Regions from separate parts of the Streptomyces sp. NBC_01384 genome, predicted to be linked through region 1. Evidence: riboswitches for the same ligand, from Rfam matches in the RefSeq annotation. Region 1 holds a riboswitch; the other holds the start of a gene.
The links. Region 1 has a riboswitch for ZMP and ZTP ahead of OG747_RS17015 (glycine hydroxymethyltransferase). Riboswitches for the same ligand answer to the same signal wherever they lie in the genome.

Region 1 (3,392 bases):
CACGGACAAGGGGTACGTCGCCAAGCCCCTCCTCGGCCGCGAGGGCGCCGGGGTGACGGTGCACGAACCGGCAACCGGGACCGCCGCCCCCGTCCTACGCGACGACGAACCCTGCTGCTACCAGGAGCTGGCCCCGCTGCCCGCCTTCGACGGCAACCACGTCGTCCTCGGCGCCTGGGTCGTGGACGGCGAGTCGGCGGGCCTCGGCATCCGCGAGTCCTCCGGTCTGATCACCGACGAGTACGCCCGCTTCCTGCCCCACGTGATCCTCTAGCCGCCCCCTACGGCGCCCAGCACGGCGCGCAGCTGAGCCAGCCCCCAGTCCAAGTCCTCCTTGCTGATGACCAGGGGCGGGGCGATCCGGACCGTCACCCCGTGGGTGTCCTTGACCAGGACGCCCCGGTCCATCAGCTGCTCGGAGATCTCGCGTCCCGTGCCGTACTCCGGCGCGATGTCGACGCCCGCCCACAGCCCCCGCCCGCGCACCGCCGTGACATGCCCGGTGCCCGCCAGCAGCCCCAGCTCCTGGTGCAGATGCTCACCCAGTTCCGCCGCGCGCCCCTGGTACTCGCCCGACCGCAGCATCGCGATCACCTCAAGCGCCACCGCACAGGCCAGCGGATTCCCGCCGAACGTCGACCCGTGCTCCCCGGGCCGGAACACCCCGAGCACCTCCCCGCTCGACACCACCGCCGACACCGGCACGACCCCGCCCCCGAGCGCCTTGCCCAGCACGTACATGTCCGGCACCACGCCCTCGTGCTCGCACGCGAAGGTACGGCCCGTGCGCCCCAGCCCGGACTGGATCTCGTCCGCGATGAACAGGACGTTCCGCTCCCGTGTCAGCTTCCGCACCCCGGGGAGGTAACCGTGCGGCGGCACCAGTACCCCCGCCTCGCCCTGAATCGGCTCCAGCAGCACGGCGACCGTGTTCTCGGAGAGCGCCGCCCGCATCGCGGTCAGGTCCCCGTACGGCACGATCTCGAACCCCGGCGTGTACGGCCCGAAGTCCGCCCGCGCCTCCGGGTCCGTGGAGAAGCTGATGATCGTCGTCGTACGGCCGTGGAAGTTGTTGCCCGCGACCACAATCTTCGCCATCTCCGCGGGCACGCCCTTGACCCGGTACCCCCACTTCCGGGCCGTCTTCACCGCGGTCTCCACCGCCTCCGCGCCTGTGTTCATCGGCAGCACCATCTCCATGCCGCACAGCTCCGCCAGCTCCGCGCAGAAGTCGGCGAACCGGTCGTGGTGGAACGCCCGCGACGTCAGCGTCACCCGTTCCAGCTGCGCCTTGGCCGCGTCGATCAGCCGTCTGTTGCCGTGTCCGAAGTTCAGCGCCGAGTAGCCGGCCAGCAGGTCGAGGTAGCGGCGGCCCTCGACATCCGTCATCCAGGCCCCGTCCGCCGTCGCCACGACGACCGGCAGCGGGTGGTAGTTGTGCGCGCTGTGCGCGTCGGCCGAGGCGATCAGCCGTTCGGTGGTGGTCACGGAATCTCCGTTTCCTACGGCACAGGGGTCCCTACAGCTTTCCCTGCACAGCCCTCACTCCTATCGTCTCGCTCGCATGGTGGACCGAGGAACCCCGCGATCCGGCGCGCCCGGTAGGCTGACCGGCGGGGCCGTGACTGGCGCGCTGGGATGGGACCGACCATCGGGGAGCGGCCCTGTGAACCGAGTGCCGTGCGCCTGGGCCGACCCGTGAACGCTGAACGCCACGTCCGGAGGCCGTCACATGCCTGAGCCCCTCTCCACCGAGTCCACCGCCTTCCGCAGCGCCCTCGACGTGATCCGGGCCGTGGAGCCCCGCGTCGCCGACGCCATCGGCCAGGAGCTCGCCGACCAGCGCGACATGCTCAAGCTGATCGCGTCCGAGAACTACGCCTCCCCGGCCACCCTGCTGGCCATGGGCAACTGGTTCAGCGACAAGTACGCCGAGGGCACCGTCGGCCGCCGCTTCTACGCCGGCTGCCGCAACGTCGACACCGTCGAGGCCCTCGCCGCCGAGCACGCCCGCGAGCTCTTCGGCGCCGAGCACGCCTACGCCCAGCCGCACTCCGGCATCGACGCCAACCTGGTCGCCTTCTGGGCCGTCCTCGCCCAGCGCGTCGAGGCCCCGGCCCTCGCGAAGGCCGGTGTCCGCAACGTCAACGACCTCTCCGAGGCCGACTGGGCCGAGCTGCGCCAGGCCTTCGGCAACCAGCGCATGCTCGGCATGTCCCTGGACGCCGGCGGCCACCTCACCCACGGCTTCCGCCCGAACATCTCAGGAAAGATGTTCGATCAGCGCTCCTACGGCACCGACCCCGCCACCGGCCTCATCGACTACGAGGCGCTGCGGGCGTCGGCCCGTGACTTCAAGCCGCTGATCATCGTCGCCGGCTACTCCGCCTACCCCCGCCTGGTGAACTTCCGCATCATGCGGGAGATCGCCGACGAGGTCGGCGCGACGCTCATGGTCGACATGGCGCACTTCGCCGGGCTGGTCGCCGGCAAGGTCCTCACCGGCGACTTCGACCCCATCCCGCACGCCCAGATCGTCACCACGACCACCCACAAGTCGCTGCGCGGCCCGCGTGGCGGCATGGTCCTGTGCGACGAGACCCTCGCCGAGCAGGTCGACCGCGGCTGCCCGATGGTCCTCGGCGGCCCGCTCCCGCACGTCATGGCCGCCAAGGCCGTCGCGTTGGCCGAGGCCCGCCGCCCCGAGTTCCGCGACTACGCCCAGGCCGTCGTCGACAACGCCCGCGCCCTCGCCGAGGGCCTGATGCGCCGCGGCGCCACCCTGGTCACCGGCGGCACGGACAACCACCTCAACCTGATCGACGTCGCCTCCTCCTACGGCCTCACCGGCCGCCAGGCCGAGTCCGCGCTGCTCGACTCGGGCATCGTCACCAACCGCAACGCCATCCCCGCCGACCCGAACGGCGCCTGGTACACCTCCGGCATCCGCATCGGCACCCCCGCGCTGACCACCCGTGGCCTGGGTACGACCGAGATGGACGAGATCGCCGGTCTGATCGACCGCGTCCTGACCGCCGCCGAGCCCGGCACCACCGCCAAGGGCGCCCCGTCCAAGGCCCAGCACGTCCTGGACCCGAAGATCTCCGACGAGATCGCCCACCGCGCCACCGACCTGCTGACGCCCTTCCCGCTCTACCCGGAGATCGACCTCGGCTGACGCCCCCGGGCCGGCCCGGTCGGCCGGCCGGCCTACAGGTCGATCAGCTCCTGTCGTGGTTCCCGCGGCGGTCCGGCAGCATCACGCCGGGCCGCCGCGCGGCGCATCAGGAGCGTGCCGCCGACGCCGAGGACCAGCCCCGCGGCCAGCCCGGGCAGCCCCCACCTCGCACGCTCCTCCAGACCCGGTTTCGAGGTCGCCGCCGCCGCACTCC
Region 2 (3,392 bases), 3.1 Mb from region 1:
CGGCTGTCCACCGTCACGATGGCCGACCGCATCGTCGTCATGGACGCGGGCCTGGTGCGTGCCGTGGGCACCCACCGGGAACTGGTGGCCGGGGACCCGCTGTACGCGGAACTGGCAGCGACGCAGTTCCTCGCGACGGCGGGCTGAGGAAACCGCACCACCGCACGCGTTCCCCGTGTGAAGTTTCCTGCACCCCGGCGCCCATGAGTACCCGGCCTCCGGGGGTGCCCGACTCCCAAAGGCACGCTCCTGCGCCCGGCACGGGGCGCCGGAGGCAGGAGCGGGGGCGGGGGGCGGGGCGGACCAGCCGTCGGCTAGGCCTGGAGGCCCGGGAGGAGCCCGGTGACGGGGGCGACCAGGTCGGTGACCTGGTGCAACTGGTTGAGGTCGTTGAGGCGGTTGAGCCCGCTCAGCTGGCTGGAGATCCGCGGGATGTCGGCCTGGTGCTCCGCGGGAATGTCGCTCACGGCGAGCGCGTCGAGCTGGCTGATCGGGTTCAGCTTCCCCGCGTCCGGGGCCTCGGCGGCGGCCGCCGAGGCCATCGGCGCGGCGAGGCCCGTGACGCCGACGGCGAGACCAACGGCGGCGACCATACGTCGTGTTGAGATCATGCTTTCAGCAACGGCCCCGGACCGCGCGCGGTCACGGCCGTCCCCCACTCCTCACCCGAGAGGCGCAGCGGACCGGCTGGGCTTGCCGTGGGCCGTGCTGCGGAGGAGTCTCGGAGAGGAAGCCCTTCGCGGTCCGCTCCTTACCGGACCGCGGCCTTCCGAGGAGGTCGACATGGGCACCATGGCAGGCCCCGCCTTCGACACCGAAGCGCTGCGCCGGGGCATAGAAGGACACAATGCGGCGGATCTTCTGTCGCTCTACGCGGACGACGCGGAAATGACCATCGTCGACCGCAACACACAGCCGAGTCATCCGATGATCAAACACGGTCGCCGCGAGATCGCCGAAATGCTCAACGACGTCTACAGCCGGGACATGACCCACAAGCTGGAAGAGTGCGTCGTCCAGGGCGACCACGTCGCGTTCACCGAGTCCTGCCAGTACCCGGACGGCGTGCGGGTACTCGCCAGCTCGATGATCTCACTGCGCGACGGCAAGATCGTCGAGCACACGCTGCTGCAGGCATGGGACGAGTAGGAAGGAACTGGCCGAAGGTCCAGATCACCTCTCGCCTGACCTGGACCTTCTCGGCGAAGGCCGGGATGGGGCGCTCGCGCCCGAACCGGCCTCGGCGGCCACGACCAGTTTCCGCAGCAGGTCTGCGAGCGTCCGCTTCTCTGCTGCGCTCAGTACTGCGAGCAGCGCGTTCTCACCCTTGTCCTCCGACACCGCGTGCTGTTCGAAGGCGGCATATCCGGCCTCGGTGAGCCGTACCTCCACGCGTCGGCGGTCGGCCGAGTCGTGCGTACGGGTGATCAGCCCCGCCTCCTCCAGCGGACCGAGCCGTGCCGACAGGGCGCCGCGGGTCAGGCCGAGCATGTCGGCGAGTTGCGAGGGACTCGCCGCGTACGGCGGGCCCAGTCTGCGCAGCATCAGCAGCACCTTGAACTGCCAGTGCTGGAGCCCGCCGCAGTCGAGGGTGTCCCGGCGGGCCTGGGTCGCGAGCCGGGCCAGGATCGCGAGCCGGACGAAGATCTCCTCCTTGACCGGGTCCATCCAGTCGAGCTCCGTCGACCAGACCGCGACGTGCCGGTCGACGGAGTCCCCTGCCGACGACTGCTCCTTCATGTACACCTCCGGAAATAGTTTTCTCTTGGATGGTTTTTCCGATTACTGCTTTCCTTGCCATGACGAACATCGCAAGCACCCTCCGTACGGTCGTACCGCTCGACGAACTCATCGCCACGTCAAGGGAGTTGAGGAGCCACCCTGGTCGGCGGGCCGTGACTGGCGCTGGGGTGGAGTACCACCGGGGAGCGGCCTGACGAACGGGTCTTTGCCGCGCGCCTGGGCGATTGTGTCAGCGACGCCCAGGAGTAGCTCATGTCCAGGGCCCAGCTCATGGACGGTGCGGGTCTCGCGCGCCGCCTCGTCGAGGAGACCGCCAAGCGCGCGGCCGATCTCACCGCGCGCACGGGGATGGCGCCGTGTCTCGCGACGGTACTGGTCGGCGAGGATCCCGCCTCCGTCACGTACGTCCGGATGAAGCAGAACCGCAGCCGCAAGGCCGGTATCGAGTCGCGGCACGTCGCCCTGCCCGCCGGCACCACGACGGCCGAACTGGTCGACACACTCAAGGCGCTGTCGGGCGACCCGACCGTGCACGGCATCCTGCTGCAGCACCCCGTCGGGCCGCACATCGACGAGCGTGCGGCGTTCGAGGCCATCGCGCCCCAGAAGGACGTCGACGGGGTGACGCTGATGCCGGGTGGCGTCGACCCGATGACCATCGCGGTCCGGCTGGAGCAGACGGTGACCGGGGCCGAGCGTCAACTCAGGCGGCGGGTTCCTCCTCCTCAATGCCGCTCTCGCCCTGACGACGCTCCTTTCGATCAGCCGGCCTTGACCTTCGGGGCGAGGCCGGCATGCAAGAGCATCCTGGACGACTCGTCCACCAGATTCCGCATCACCGACAAGTAGGGTTCACTGCCGCCCAGTTCATCCAGAATACGGAGGGCCTCCTCACGGAACCTGTCGATGTCGTCGTCGTACCGGCCAAGAACGGCGGGCGCGAGAAGTACGTCGACGAGTTCCGCCCGGGCGCCACGAGAATCCCTGGCGGCGGCGTGCAGGCCCGGGAGAAGCTCCCTGGACGGGGCGGCCGACTCCTCAAGCGCGCAGGCCAGGAGATACGTCACCGTGCCGTTCAGGAGGTCCTCGTTGCGGCCGGACAGGATGTCTTCCTGGTCGTTGAACATCTGCCACAGGATGCCGAAGACATTCCCGAACTCGCGCCAGAGCTCCACTCTCTCCTTCGCGGCACCCGCCAATTCCGCGGCCATCACGGTGACCATGCTGAAAGGGGCGCCGGATTTTCCTCGGTAGGCCCTGACCACCGCGTCGCGCGAGGCGGCGCCCACGTCCGCGCGCAGGTCGCTCAGCTGGCCTTCGGTCGCGACGATCCAGCACTTCACGATCTCGGCCGACAGGGCGCCGCGTACCGATTCCGGGACGGCCCCCGACTGCACCATGAGAAGAGGCAGTGGACTCCCACTGACGACCGCGGCCAGCAGCGCCTCCCTCTCACTGAGGCCGCCGGCGATGAAAGCGCACTGCCCATCGGCCAGGTCGTCGAGGTAGCACGCCGAGGTCCACCACAGCTCATGCACGACAGCGAGCGGAACAGCGGGTTCGGGCGCACCCGTCTCCATGGCGTGCACGATCAGCGGCAGCACCGACAGCGGGTACTTGAACTCCCTGCTCCGTACGAGTTCCGCGAC

Region 2: another riboswitch for ZMP and ZTP. It lies ahead of OG747_RS02565 (tetrahydrofolate dehydrogenase/cyclohydrolase catalytic domain-containing protein); the one in region 1 lies ahead of OG747_RS17015 (glycine hydroxymethyltransferase).

The regions. Positions count from the first base shown of each region.
Region 1 covers NZ_CP109559.1:3,754,401-3,757,792, reverse strand. Annotated here, with positions in the region: gene OG747_RS17025 (glutathionylspermidine synthase family protein) at 1-274, shown strand, start outside; gene rocD (ornithine--oxo-acid transaminase) at 271-1,488, opposite strand; ZMP/ZTP riboswitch at 1,612-1,699, shown strand; gene OG747_RS17015 (glycine hydroxymethyltransferase) at 1,733-3,178, shown strand; gene OG747_RS17010 (hypothetical protein) at 3,211-3,392, opposite strand, start outside.
Region 2 covers NZ_CP109559.1:614,926-618,317, forward strand. Annotated here, with positions in the region: gene OG747_RS02545 (ABC transporter ATP-binding protein) at 1-147, shown strand, start outside; gene OG747_RS02550 (hypothetical protein) at 315-611, opposite strand; gene OG747_RS02555 (nuclear transport factor 2 family protein) at 784-1,149, shown strand; gene OG747_RS02560 (MarR family winged helix-turn-helix transcriptional regulator) at 1,174-1,740, opposite strand; ZMP/ZTP riboswitch at 1,886-1,972, shown strand; partial or broken gene OG747_RS02565 (tetrahydrofolate dehydrogenase/cyclohydrolase catalytic domain-containing protein) at 1,996-2,370, shown strand; gene OG747_RS02570 (polyprenyl synthetase family protein) at 2,505-3,392, opposite strand, start outside.